2 regions of the Nonomuraea sp. NPDC050680 genome follow, and region 1 is predicted to be linked to the other one. Evidence: riboswitches for the same ligand, from Rfam matches in the RefSeq annotation. Region 1 holds a riboswitch; the other holds the start of a gene.
The links. A riboswitch is a leader RNA that binds a small molecule or an ion and turns the genes downstream of it on or off. The one in region 1 is predicted to bind cobalamin.

Region 2: linked by a shared signal. The riboswitch ahead of AB0H88_RS02830 (ABC transporter substrate-binding protein) and the one ahead of AB0H88_RS10645 (ribonucleoside-diphosphate reductase subunit alpha) in region 1 are both predicted to bind cobalamin.

What each region holds. Positions count from the first base shown of each region.
Region 1 covers NZ_JBFAIF010000002.1:918,138-925,174, forward strand. The annotation lists gene glmS (glutamine--fructose-6-phosphate transaminase (isomerizing)) at 1-817, shown strand, start outside; gene AB0H88_RS10635 (SAM-dependent methyltransferase) at 891-1,658, shown strand; gene AB0H88_RS10640 (tripartite tricarboxylate transporter substrate-binding protein) at 1,764-2,729, shown strand; cobalamin riboswitch at 2,734-2,928, shown strand; gene AB0H88_RS10645 (ribonucleoside-diphosphate reductase subunit alpha) at 3,054-5,276, shown strand; gene AB0H88_RS10650 (ribonucleotide-diphosphate reductase subunit beta) at 5,304-6,299, shown strand; gene AB0H88_RS10655 (mechanosensitive ion channel domain-containing protein) at 6,317-7,037, shown strand, end outside.
Region 2 covers NZ_JBFAIF010000001.1:587,727-594,763, reverse strand. The annotation lists gene AB0H88_RS02845 (cytochrome P450) at 1-645, shown strand, start outside; gene AB0H88_RS02840 (SDR family NAD(P)-dependent oxidoreductase) at 642-1,457, shown strand; gene AB0H88_RS02835 (Gfo/Idh/MocA family oxidoreductase) at 1,489-2,352, shown strand; cobalamin riboswitch at 2,360-2,480, shown strand; gene AB0H88_RS02830 (ABC transporter substrate-binding protein) at 2,553-3,521, shown strand; gene AB0H88_RS02825 (iron ABC transporter permease) at 3,533-4,531, shown strand; gene AB0H88_RS02820 (ABC transporter ATP-binding protein) at 4,528-5,397, shown strand; gene AB0H88_RS02815 (adenosylcobinamide amidohydrolase) at 5,447-6,097, shown strand; gene AB0H88_RS02810 (hydantoinase B/oxoprolinase family protein) at 6,098-7,037, opposite strand, start outside.

The DNA of each region.
Region 1 (7,037 bases):
CCCGGTCGTCGACCCCGACACGCTCTACGTCGCGATCAGCCAGTCGGGCGAGACCTATGACACGCTCGCGGCCGTACAGGAGCTCAAGCGCAAGGGCGGCCGGGTCATCGGCATCGTCAACGCGGTCGGCAGCGCCATCGCCCGCGAGGTCGACGGCGGCGTCTACCTGCACGCCGGGCCCGAGGTCTCGGTCGCCTCGACCAAGGCGTTCACCTCGACGTCGCTGGCGTTCGCGCTGCTCGCGCTGCACTTCGGCCGGGTGCACGACCTCTCGCCCGCCGACGGCCGCCGCGTCTGCGAGGGCCTGCGCAGGCTGCCCGGCCAGATCGAGGAGATCCTGGCGCAGGGCGACAAGATCGCCGAGCTGGCGAAGAAGTACGCGAACTATCCGAGCATGATGTTCGTCGGCCGGGTCCGCGGTTATCCCGTGGCCCGCGAAGGCGCGCAGAAGCTCAAGGAGATCTCGTACGTGCACGCCGAGGCCTATCCGGCCAGCGAGCTCAAGCACGGCCCGCTCGCGCTCATCGGCCCCGAGATGCCGACGGTGGCGATCGTCCCCGACGACGAACTGCTCGACAAGAACCTCACCACGCTCGGCGAGATCCGCGCCCGCGGCGGCAAGGTGCTCATGGTGGGCCACCGCGAACCCGACGCCAAGCTGGCCGACGACGTCATCGTGGTGCCGAAGAACGAGATCGAGCTGGACCCGATCCTGCTCACGATCCCGCTGCAGCTGCTGGCCTACCACGCCGCCGTGGCACTCGAGCGCGATGTGGATAAGCCACGCAATTTGGCTAAGAGCGTCACAGTCGAGTAACTGCTACGACCCGGCGGCCACAATAGGCACATAGCCCGTCATAAGTGGACCGGCAGGACTTAAGATCGAAACTGTGCCCGAGTTTCCTGCTCAGACGCCAAATCTCGCACGAATGTACGATTACATGCTCGGCGGCACGGACAACTACGCCGTCGACCGCGAGGCGATCGACCGGCTTGCGGCCCTGATCCCGCAAGCCGTCCATCTGGCGCGTGCCAACCGGGCCTTCCTCCAGCGCGCGGTCCGCCACCTGGCGGACGCGGGCATCCGTCAGTTCCTCGATCTGGGCAGCGGGCTGCCGACCCAGGGCAACGTGCACGAGGTGGCGCCGGAGGCGAAAGTCGTCTACGTCGACCGCGACCCGGTCGTCGCCACGCACGCCAGGGCGCTGCTGGAGGAGGCGGGCCGGGCCGTCTTCGTCCAGGCCGACCTGCTCGACCCCGACGAGGTGCTGGCGCAGGCGTCCCGCTTCCTCGACCTGCACGAGCCGGTGGGCGTACTGCTGGTCTCGATCCTGCACTTCATCCCGGACGCCCGCGACCCGGGCAAGATGGTGACCAGGCTGCGCGAGGCGGTGGCGCCCGGCAGCTACCTGGTGCTCACCCACGCGACCTCGCGTGGGCGCTTCGACGAGGGCGCCACGCCGCTCCACCGGCGCACGTCGGCCGGGGGCGGCACCGACCGGACCCCGAGGGAGATCCGGGCGTTCTTCGGAGACTTCGAGCTGGTCGAGCCGGGCCTGGTGCACGCCCCCGACTGGCGGCCCGACCGGCCCAGGCTGGTCAGTGAGCCCTCGCTGCCCTCGTACCTGCTCGTCGGTGCGGGCGAGAAAACTTCATAGTTCTTCCCGACTTTTCGTGATCCCACATAATGACGACCCTGATGTGTAACAGTGCGTTAAGTGTCAGTGACCTGGGGTAGTTATGGGGTGCGAGGGGAGGACGCCATGCGCCGACGGGGGTTCTTCGCGCTCGGCCTGGCGGTGGCGGCCTGCGCGACAGGATGTGGCACGGAGGGGGGCCTCGGCGGAGGCGCCGTCAGCGCGGCCGGCCTCTCGGGACGGTTCGCGATCGTCCCCGGCGCCGGACGCTGGGCCCGCGTCGCCAAGGCGCTCGTCAAAACCGCCCGCGACGCCGGTTTCCCGGTCTCCGGCATCCCGCCCGTCACCCGGATCACCGTCACCGGGCTGCCCGCGCTGGCCGCGACCGAGCTCAACAACGGGCTGTCGCTGCTCGACACCGCCACGCCGCTGGCTCGGCTCACCGGCCAGATCGAGGTGGTGGTGGTGCCCGCCCATTCCAAGTTCGCCACCTTCGACCACTTCGGCGCTCAGTTGGTCGCTCACCCCGACCGCACGCCGCTGACGGGCGGACCGCAGGGCGAGCCCGACCACCTGCTGTTCGGGCTGATCGCCAAGGGCCTCGGCGCCGACACCCGGCAGGTCGACTACACCGGCTTTCCGGGCAGCGACGAGGCCGCGGCCGCGCTCCTCGGCGGCAAGGCCGCCGCGGCGACCGGCACGCTCGCGGACTGGCGCCGCGCCATCGGCAAGGGCCAGGTCAGGGTGCTCGCCGTCTCCAGCGCCCGCCGGGTGGACGGCATCGAGGCGCCGAGCCTGCTGGAGTGCGGGGTGCGGGTCGACTTCGCCGACTGGTGCGCGGCCGTGGGGCCCGAGGGCATGTCCGACGACGGCAAGGCCGTCGCCATCCGACTCTGCGACGAGGTCACCGGATCCGACTCATGGCGGGCGGCCTGCCGGGCGGAGGGATGGACCTCGATCCCGCTCAGCGGCGATGACTTCGAACAGTGGCTGGCCTCGGAGATCGGCAGGACCAGGGCCGTGCTCCGCGATCTGGGCATGCTCGACACAGCTGACACAACATGCTGGGGTAGTTGCGACTACGGCCACTAGATGTAGGATCCTGCTCGTCGCTGGTTCGCCTCTCGGGGCGAAGCAAAAGGGAACCCGGTGCGATTCCGGGGCTGCCCCGCAGCGGTGAGCGGGAACGACCGCCGTCACGAGCACTGGAGATTTCCGGGAAGCGACGGCCAGTAGGAAGCATCGAGCATGCCCGCGAGCCCGAAGACCTGCCGGCGACGTTGGGGGAGCCGGTCGGCTCCGCCCATCGAAGTGTCCATGGCCTCGAGGGAGGGCCGGGGGCGTCGCGGCCGGGGAGTCCAGGGCCGCCGTGCTCTCGCGCGCCCTCACGGGGATGAGCTCGCGAGGAGAGAGCACGTGACGCAGATCATTGAGGCCGATCACCAGCCGGGCACGGTCGGCGGGCAACCGGGCACGGTTGATCACCAGTCGGCCACCGCCACAACCGTTGACCGGCGGCTGGCGATCGAGGAGGCCGCCGCCCGGGTGATCACCGATCCGGCCAACTCCCGGGTCGCCGCCCGGCTCCTGGCCGAGGAGATCGCCGAGGAGGCGGCCGGGCGCGGCGTGCGGACCTTCTCCGAGTCCATCGCCGCCACCCACGCCGCCGGGCTGATCCAGGACTCGCTCGCCGCGTTCGTCGGCGCGCACGCCGCCGAGCTCGACGCGCTCGTCTGCGGCGAGGCGGACGACCGCTTCGAGTACTTCGGGCTGCGTACGGTCTATGACCGCTACCTGCTGCGCCACCCGGAGTCGCGCACGGTGCTCGAACGGCCGCAGCACTTCCTGCTGCGCGTGGCCTGCGGGCTGTCGGAGACGGTCGCCGAGGCCGCCGAGCTGTACGGCCTGATGTCCACGCTGTCGTACCTGCCGAGCTCGCCGACGCTGTTCAACTCGGGTTCGCGCCGGCCGCAGCTGTCGTCGTGCTTCCTGCTCGACTCGCCGCGCGACGAACTGGAGTCGATCTACGACCGCTACGGGCAGGTGGCCAGGCTGTCGAAGTACGCCGGGGGCATCGGCATCTCGTGGACCCGGGTGCGCTCGCGCGGATCCCTCATCAGGGGCACCAACGGGCACTCCAACGGCATCGTGCCCTGGCTGCGCACGCTCGACTCCTCCGTCGCCGCCGTCAACCAGGGCGGTCGCCGCAAGGGCGCGGCCTGTGTCTACCTGGAGACCTGGCACGCCGACGTCGAGGAGTTCCTGGAGCTGCGCGACAACACGGGCGAGGACGCCCGGCGTACGCACAACCTCAACCTGGCCAACTGGGTGCCGGACGAGTTCATGCGGCGGGTGGAGGCCGACGAGGTCTGGTCGCTGTTCGACCCCAAGGAGGTCCCCGACCTCACCGACCTGTACGGCGAGGCGTTCACCCGCGCCTACCGCGCCTACGAGGCCGATGGCCGCTACGTCCGGCAGCTGCCCGCCCGGAGTCTCTACGGCCGGATGATGCGCACCCTCGCCCAGACCGGCAACGGCTGGATGACGTTCAAGGACGCCGCCAACCGCACCTCCAACCAGACGGCCCGGCCCGAGAACGTCATCCACCTGTCCAACCTGTGCACCGAGATCCTCGAGGTCACCAGCGACGGCGAGACGGCGGTGTGCAACCTCGGCTCGATCAACCTCGCCGCCCACCTGACCGCCGAGGGCGTCGACTGGGCCCGGCTGCGCACGACCGTCCGTACGGCGGTGCGATTCCTGGACCGGACCATCGACCTGGGCTTCTACCCGACCGCCCAGGCCGAGGCGGCCAACAAGCGCTGGCGGCCGATCGGGCTCGGCGTGATGGGCCTGGCCGACGTCTTCTTCGCGCTCCGGCTGCCGTTCGACTCGCCCGAGGCGCTGAGGTTGTCGACGCGCGTCGCCGAAGAGATCGCGCTGGCCGCCTACGACACCTCCGCCGACCTGGCCGTCGAGCGCGGCAGGCATCCGTCGTACGAGGAGACCAGGGCGGCGGGCGGCGTCCTGCACCCCGACCACTACGGCGCCGCCGCGTCGACTCGGTGGGACGAGCTGCGTGCGAAGATCGCCGCGACCGGGCTGCGCAACTCGCTGATGGTCGCCATCGCCCCGACCGCGACCATCGCCTCCATCGCCGGGTGCTATGAGTGCATCGAGCCGCAGGTGTCCAACGTGTTCAAGCGCGAGACGCTGTCGGGGGAGTTCCTCCAGGTCAACCGCTACCTGGTGGCCGACCTACAGGCCCGCGGGCTGTGGACGCAGCGGATGCGCGACGACCTCAAGCGGGCGGACGGCTCGGTCCAGGACATCGCCGGCCTCCCCGACGACCTCAAGACCTTGTACCGCACGGCCTGGGAGCTGCCGCAGAAGGCGCTCATCGACCTGGCCGCGGCCCGTCAGCCGTACATCGACCAGTCGCAGTCGCTCAACCTGTTCATGGCCAGCCCGACGATCGGGAAGCTGTCCTCGATGTACGCCTATGCCTGGAAGCAGGGCCTGAAGACCACCTACTACCTGCGCTCGCGCCCGGCCACCCGGATCGCCCAGACGACGATCGCGCTCGACGCCGTCGCCTGCTCCTTGGAGAACCCGGAAACCTGCGAAGCCTGCCAGTAGTAGCCCCCTCGAACGGAGACCCCTGCAATGCTGCTCGACCCCGGCATGGATCTGACCCTTCGCCCCATGCGCTATCCGGACTTCTACGAGCGTTATCGCGCCGCGATCCGCAACACCTGGACCGTCGAGGAGGTGGAGCTGCACTCCGACCTCGCCGACCTGGCCAGGATGACGCCGCAGGAGCGCCACCTGATCAACCGGCTGGTCGCCTTCTTCGCCACCGGCGACTCCATCGTGGCCAACAACCTCGTGCTCAACCTCTACCAGCACGTCAACGCCCCCGAAGCGCGCCTGTACCTCAGCAGGCAGCTGTTCGAGGAGGCCGTACACGTGCAGTTCTACCTGACGCTGCTCGACACGTACCTGCCTGACCTGGAGGAACGGGTCAAGGCGTTCGCCGCTGTGGAGCACATACCGTCCATCAGGGACAAGGCGGAGTTCTGCTTCCGGTGGATCGACTCGATCAACGGCCTGCGGCGGCTGGAGACCGCGGACGAGCGGCGGCAGTTCCTGCTCAACCTGATCTGCTTCGCCGCCTGCATCGAAGGGCTCTTCTTCTACGGAGCGTTCGCCTACGTATACTGGTTCCGGTCGAGGGGATTGCTCGGCGGGCTGGCCACCGGCACCAACTGGGTGTTCCGCGACGAGTCCATGCACATGGAGTTCGCCTTCAGCGTCGTCGACACCGTGCGGGCCGAGGAGCCCGAGCTGTTCGACGACAAGCTGGGGGAGCAGGTCACCCGCATGATCGAGGAGGCCGTCGCCGCCGAGTTGGCCTTCGCCCGCGATCTGTGCGGCGACGGCATGCCCGGCATGAGCGTCGAGCAGATGCGCGACTACCTTCAATATGTCGCCGACCAGCGGCTGGCCCGGCTCGGGCTGCCCCAGAGATACGGCACGGCCAACCCGTTCGGGTTCATGGAGCTGCAGGATGTCCAGGAGCTGGCCAACTTCTTCGAACGGCGTGTCTCCGCATACCAAGTGGCTGTTGAGGGCAATGTGACATTTGACGAGACCTTTTAAGACATAGGGGGCATGACGTGCAGTCGCCGACCGACTGGCTCATTCTCGCCATCTCGGTGGCGGGCGCCATTCTCGTGGTGGAGGTGGTCAGGAGGCTGCTGGTCAGGGCGGGCCGCAAGTGGGCGCTCGCCCGGCACCTGGTGGAGCACTGCACCTGGGCGGCGTTCTCGGTGGGGGTCGTGGTGGCGACCAACCTGGTGTTCTCGCCGAGGATGATCGGCGAGAGCGTCCGCCAACGCGAGCTCGGCGGCACGATCGACCGGGTGCTCGGCCTGGTCACCATCGCCTGCGTCACCTGGCTGATCGTCCAGGCCAGCTATGCCCTCACGGACGTCGTCCTGGACCGGCTGGTCCTCGTCAAGGGCGAACGCAATCGCCGGGCACGGCGAATCATGACCCAGATCGGGCTGGTCCGCCGCGTCGCCGCCGTGACCATCATCGTGCTGGCGATCGGCACCATGCTCTTCTCCTTCCCGCAGGTCCGCGCCCTGGGCGCCGGGCTGCTCGCCTCGGCGGGCATCGCTGGCGCCATCGTCGGCATCGCCGCCCAGCCGACCATCGGCAACATGCTGGCCGGGCTCCAGCTCGCCTTCAGCGACGCGCTCCGCCTCGACGACGTGGTCGTGGTCAACGACGAGTGGGGCAGGATCGAGGAGCTCACGCTCACCTACGTCGTGGTACGCCTGTGGGACGAGCGGCGCCTGGTCCTGCCCGTGTCCTACTTCACCCAGAACCCGT
Region 2 (7,037 bases), on a different contig from region 1:
CGCCAGCTCGAACTGGCCGACAGTTTCCTGACATATCTGGATTACGTGGATCGGCTGGTCGCCTCCCGGGCCAAGGAGCCGCGCGACGACTTCACCTCGCTCATGACCTCGCTGATCGGCTCAGAGCTCAGCCACCGCGAGGTGGTGGAGCTGATCTCCACGATCCTGCTCGGCGGCAACGACACCGTGCCGAACCAGCTCGCCAACAGCGTCCTGCGACTGCTGCGCGAGGACGCCTGGCCGCTCGCGCCGCCGCTGATCCAGAACGCGGTGGAGGAGTGCATGCGCATCGACGGCGCCTCCCTCGGGTCGTTCCGGTACGCCACCACGGATATTTCACTCCACGACGTGATGATTCCGGAGAAGTCGCTAGTACTGCTCTCCACCGACTCCGCCGCCCACGACGAGACCGTCTTCCCCGACCCGGACCGGTTCGTCATCGACCGGGTCAACGCAGACGCCCACATGGTGTTCGGCTACGGCATCCACTTCTGCGTGGGCGCCGCGCTCGGCCGTCTGCAACTCCGCACCGCGCTCGACGTGCTCGGCCGCCGCCTGCCCACCCTCAGACTCGCCGACGAACCCATCGTCTACCGCAAGTCCATCGTGGGCCGGGGACTGACGGCTCTGCGGGTGACGTGGTGAGTGCCGCGCCGGGTCGGTTCGACGGGCGGGTGGCCCTGGTGACGGGCGCGGGGTCGGGCATCGGTGCGGCGTGCGCGTCGCGCCTGGCCGCCGAGGGGGCCTGCGTGGGTGTCCTGGACGTACGCGCGGCGGGCGCCAAGTCGGTCGCCACCGCCATCCGCGCCGGGGGCGGCAAGGCCACGGCGCTCGTCTGTGACGTGTCGGACGAGAAGCAGGTGGCCGGGGCGGTCGGCGACCTGATCGCCTCGTTCGGCCGCCTGGACGTCGTCCACTCCAACGCCGCCGCGCTCGACCCCGGCACCTACGGCCGCGATCACGACCTTGAGGATCTCGACGTCGCCGTCTGGGACCGCACGATGGCGGTGAACCTGCGCGGCTGCCTGCTCATGGTCAAGCAGGCGGCCCCCGTGATGGCCGACGGCGGCGCCTTCGTCGTCACCTCATCGGTGTCGGGCCTGCTGGGCGACGTCGCGCATGTCGCGTACGGCACCTCCAAGGCGGCGCTGACCGGTTTCGTGCGGTACGTGGCCACCAAGTACGGCTCGCGCGGCATCCGCTGCAACGCCGTCGCGCCCGCGCTGGTCCTGACCGACGCGGCCGAGCGGGCCCTCGGCCGGGAGCGGCTGGCCGACAAGGCGGCCGAACGGCTGCTGCCCTGGGCCTGCACCCCGGACGACGTGGCCGACCTCGTCGCCTTCCTCGCCTCGGGTGAGTCGCGGTGCATCACGGGACAGACCATCGTCATCGACTCCGGCACCCTGGCCCACCGCCCTGAGCACGCCCTGCGCCAATGGCGCGACGCGGCGGGATGACTCTAGGGTTGTGGCGGATCAAGGGGGATGAATGGAGCCGGTGTCGGTCGGGTTGGTCGGGGCGGGGCCGTGGGCGGAGCGGGCGCACGCGCCGATGCTGGCCAAGAGTCCGCATCTCCGTTTCGCCGGGGTGTGGGCCCGCCGTCCGGAGGCCGCCGCCCGGCTGGGGGCGCCGGTGTTCGAGCGGGTCGAGGAGTTGTTCGACGCGTGCGAGGCCGTGGCGTTCTGCGTGCCGCCAGGCGTACAAGCCGAATTGGGGGTGCGTGCGGCGCGGGCCGGGAAGGCGTTGCTGCTGGAGAAGCCGCTCGCCGACTCGCTGGAGAACGCGCGGCGGCTGGCCGGCGCCGTGCGGGAGGCCGGTGTGGCCTCCCAGATGGTTCTCAGCATGCGTTATATGAAGCAGGTCAGGGCGTTCCTGGCGCGCTGCGCCGATATCGAGGCGTTCGGCGGCCATGCCGCGAACATCTCCAATGTCCTGCTGGGCGACCACCCGTTCGGCACTCCGTGGCGGCTCGAACGTGGGGCGCTTCTGGACGTCGGGCCGCACGTGGTCGATCTGCTCGACGCCGCGCTCGGCCGGGTGATCGGCGTACGCGCGCACGGCAACCCGCTCGGCTGGACCGGACTGCTGCTCGATCATGAGGGCGGCGCGGTCAGCGAGGCTTCGATGTGCATGGCCGCCGCCGGCGACCTGCCGCCGGCCAGCGTCGCGGTGTACGGCAGAACGGGCAGCGCGAGGCTGCTGCCCGGTGACGACGACGATCTGTTCGAGACCATCGCCGAGGAGTTCGCGCGGACCGTACGCCAGGGCGGCGGCCACCCGCTGGACGCGGCCCACGGGCTCAGGTTGCAGGAGATCATCGCGGAGGCGGAAGCCCAATTGGGCACCCCTTGACTTAGCGCCCATCTGGCGCATTGATAGCGTCTGTCCGACGCGCAGAGTTGCAGCGAAGTCCGGTGTGAGTCCGGCGCTGTCCCGCAACTGTCATAGCCAGGTCGCCTGCCTCCGCGCTGACGTCATCAACCCTCGTGGAAAAGGGTGATCCGTCGCTCTCGAGCGGGTCTCTCGGTTCCGACAGTGTGAAAGGACTTCTCGTGAGGCCCGTACGCACGGCCTTCGCGGGCGCGCTGCTGGGAACGCTTGTTCTGGCCGGATGTGGTCAGACCAGCACTACCACCACCTCGTCACCCGCGAGCCCCACCGGCTCCACCGGCACGACCGGCTCGACCAGCTCCGCCGCCTTCCCCGTGACGGTCGAGGCGGGCAACGGCAAGGTCACCATCGCCAAGAGGCCGGAGCGGATCGTCTCGCTCTCCGCCAGCCACACCGAGACGCTCTTCGCCATCGGCGCGGGTCCCCAGGTCATCGCGGTGGACGACCAGTCCAACTACCCGGCCGGTGTCCCCAAGACCGACCTGTCCGGCTTCAAGCCGAACGTCGAGGCCATCGTCGCCCAGAAGCCCGACCTGGTCATCGTCTCCAACGACATCGACAAGATCGTGGCCGAGCTGGGCAAGGTGAACGTGCCGGTCCTCCTGGAGCCCGCCGCCACCAAGCTCGACGAGGCGTACGACGAGATCGCCGACCTCGGCGCCGCCACCGGCAACACCGAAAAGGCCGGACAAGTCGTGACAGGGATGAAGACGTCCCTCGACAAGCTCTCGGCGAACGCCCCCAAGGACAAGAAGCTCACCTACTACCACGAACTCGATCAGACCCCTTACGCGGCGACGTCCAGTACGTTCATCGGGCAGATCTACGCCATGTTCGGGCTCACCAACATCGCCGACAAGGCGCCGGACCCGGCGGGCGGCTACCCCAAGCTGTCGGCGGAGTTCGTCGCCCAGGCCGACCCCGACCTGATCTTCCTGGCGGACGTGAAGTGCTGCCAGCAGAGCAAGGACACGCTGGCCAAGCGCCCCGGCTGGAAGGGACTGTCGGCCGTCAAGGGCGACCAGGTGATCCAGCTCGACGACGACATCGCCTCGCGCTGGGGCCCGCGGGTCGTCGACCTGGCGCAGACCATCAGTGACGCCGTCGGCAAGGCGGCCACCCGCCAGTGAGGTCCAGACCGATGTGGACGGCGGGCGCGCTGGCCGTGCTCGCCGTCTCCATGGTCGCCGGGCTGCTCGGCGGGGCCGCCGACATCTCGCCGTGGCAGGTGGTGCTCCAGGCGCTCGACTGGCTGCCGTACGTACACGTGGACTCGGGGCTGGCACCCGTGGAGCAGGGGCTGTTGTTCGAGTTGCGGCTGCCCAGGGTGCTGGTGGCGGCGGTGGTCGGCGGGCTGCTGGCCATCGCGGGGGCCGGTTACCAGGGGGTCTTCCGCAACCCGCTGGCCGACCCCTACCTGCTGGGCGCCGCGGCCGGAGCCGGGCTGACCACGACCGTGGTCATCGTGCTCGTGCCGACTCCCGTCGTCGGCATCCCGGTGGCCGCCTTCGCGGGGGCGGTCGGCGGGGTCTTCCTCGCGTACGTGCTCGGCAACACCGCCGGGCGGTCGGGCGGCACCGCCACGCTGGTGCTCGCCGGGGTGGCCGTCACCTCCTTCCTCACTGCGATCCAGACGTTCATCCAGCAGTTCAAGGTCGAGCAGCTGCAGCGCATCTACTCCTGGATCCTGGGTGATGTGGGCGGCGGCTGGGACCAGTTCTGGCTGGTCCTGCCGTACGCCGTCGTCTCGGCGGTGCTGCTGCTCGCGCACGGGCGGATGCTGGACGTGCTCTCGGTGGGGGACGAGGAGGCCACCAGCCTCGGCGTCCGCGCCGGGCGGGTACGGCTGGCGGTCCTGCTCGCCGCCTCCCTGGCCACCGCGGCGGCCGTGGCGGTGAGCGGGCTCATCGGGTTCGTCGGCATCGTCATCCCGCATGTGGTCAGGCGGCTGGCGGGCGGCTCCTACCGCATCGTGCTGCCGCTGTCGCTGATCTGCGGCGCCGCCTTCCTCGTGCTCGCCGACCTGGTCGCGCGTACCGTCATCGCCCCGGCCGAGCTGCCCATCGGGGTGGTCACCATGTTCGTCGGCGCGCCGTTCTTCGTGGCCGTCCTGCGCATGACCCGGCAGACCGCCACATGACCGCCGACACGGGCCGGGCAGACCGCGATGTGGCCGCCGACACGGGCCCGGCAGACCGCCATGTGGCCGCCGACACGGCCCGTCCGGCCCGGATGATCGAGACGAGCGCCCTGTCCGTACGGCTCGGCGAACGCGAGGTGCTCACCGACGTCGACCTCTCGGTACGGCGCGGCGAATGGCTGGCGATCATCGGCCCGAACGGCGCCGGCAAATCCACCCTGCTCAAGGCCGTTATGGGCGTCGTCGGCCACCGGGGCGAGGTCACCGTCGGCGGCCGGGCCGCGACCACGCTCAAGCCGAGGGACCGGGCCAGGCTGGTCGCCTACGCGCCGCAGACGCCCTCCCTGCCGCCCGACATGACCGTGTACGAGTACGCCCTGCTCGGCCGCACCCCGTACATTCCCTACCTCGGCAGCGAGAGCCGCCGCGACAAGGAGGTCACCAGGTCCGTGCTCGAACGTCTCGACCTCACCGAGTTCGCCGGCCGCCGGCTGGGGGAGCTGTCCGGCGGCGAGCGGCAGCGGGTGGTCCTGGCCAGGGCACTGGCCCAGGAGGCGCCCGCGCTCCTGCTCGACGAGCCCACCACCGCGCTCGACCTCGGGCACCAGCAGCAGGTGCTGGAGCTGGTCGACCGGCTCAGGCTCGCCGACGAGCTGACCGTGGTGACGACGCTGCACGACCTGACCCTCGCCGGGCAGTACGCCGACAGGCTCCTCCTGCTCGCCGGCGGCCGGGCCGTCGCCGCCGGACAGCCGGGACAGGTGCTCACGGAGGCGCTGGTCGGCACCCACTTCGACGCCCGGGTGGAGATCGCGCCGGGTCCCGGAGGCCGGCCCGTCGTGCACCTGGTCAGAGGTGTCTCGTGAAAGTGGAGCCGGCATATCGGGTCGAGGGCGTCGTCCTGAAGGGGGCCTGGTGGAGCTGACGTATCGGGTCGAGGACGGGGCGCGGCTCGGGTCGCTGCTGTGGGAGTTCGGGCCGGGGTGGCGGATGATCTCGTCGGCGCTCCTGGGCGGGGGGATCGGGGAGCGTACGTGGGTGCTGAACGCGCAGGTCGTGGCGGGCTACTCGCGGATGGACCCGGTCGAGCACCTGCTCGACCTCGGGCCTGACGGCAGCGGGGTGGGGATGATGACCGCCGCCTCGGTGGAGCGCTACGCGCGGGCGGTGGACGGCGGTGCGCAGGCCGTGGCGACGGTCGGGTTACGCGTCCCCACCTGGGCCGCCGCCCCCGAAGGCGCCATCGACCCCGAACTGGCCCCGATGCTCAGCACCCCCGCTCCGCCCGTGGGGACGATCAACCTGATGGCCGTGCTGCCGGTCGCGATGACCGACGCCGCCCTGGTCAACGCCGTGATGACGATGACGGAGGCCAAGTCGCAGGCGCTGATCGAAGCGGGCTTCCCCTGCACCGGCACCGCCTCGGACGCCCTGTGCCTGGCCGTACGCGCTGACGGGCCGCAGGAGCTCTTCGGCGGCCCGCGCTCGACCTGGGGCGCCCGCCTGGCCCGCGCCGTCCACTCCGCCGTCCACCAGGGCGCGGCCTCCTGGCGCCCCCGGAGCTAACTACCGGGTGAGGCCGTAGTCCTCCTGGGCGCCACGTTCCGTGACGTGGCCCGCGTCGAGGTCGGCGAGCACGGCTTCGCGGTCCCGCTCGTACGGGGAGCCCATTCCGCCCCCGCCCGTCGTCTCCACCACGAACGCCTCACCCGCGGCGAACCGCACGTTGTTCACCTTCGACGCCAGCCGTTCGACCGTCCCGTCCAGGTGGCGCTTGAAGAAGCCGCCGACCCGTCCCGGCAGCCCGCCGTCGCGGCCCGGCGGGGCCAGGCGCAGCCGGTCGCCGCGCGTGGTGACGTGGCAGTCCGCCAGGAACCGGTACACGGTCCGCGAGCCCAGCCCGCCCCGATTCCGTCCGGGGCCGCCGGAGTCGGGGATGGTCTCGATCGACTCCACGACCAGCGGGCAGCGGCTCTCCACCGGCTCGGCCTGCGGCACCGAGTTCCGGCCGATGCCGAAGTGCACGCCTGTCGCGTCCGGCCCGTCGAGCCCCCGCCGCGCGCCGACGCCGCCGAAGTCGTACGACAGGTGGATCCAGTACGGCGCCCCGACGGCCGCGATCGAGAACGGCTGGAGGATGCCGCTGGGCGCGATGGCCCTCTCCGGGACGGCGTCCGACAGCGCCTGGAAGATGGCCTCCATGGCCGCGTAGATCGGCACGTACCGGCCGCCGCACGGGTAGGGGGAGCGGGCGTTGAGCAGCGAGCCCTCCGGCAGCCGTACCTCGATCGCGCGCAGGCAGCCGTCGTTCATGGGGATCGTCGGATCGAGGAAGCAGCGCACCGCGAACACGGCGGCGGCCAGCGACTGGGACGCGGACGCGTTGATCGCCGCCGGCACCTGCGCCCCGGTCCCGGCGAAGTCCACCACGGCCCGCATCTGCGGCGGCTCGACGTCCGCCAGGACCCGCACCTGAGACTCGCCGTCCGGCGCCTGAGGTTCGACA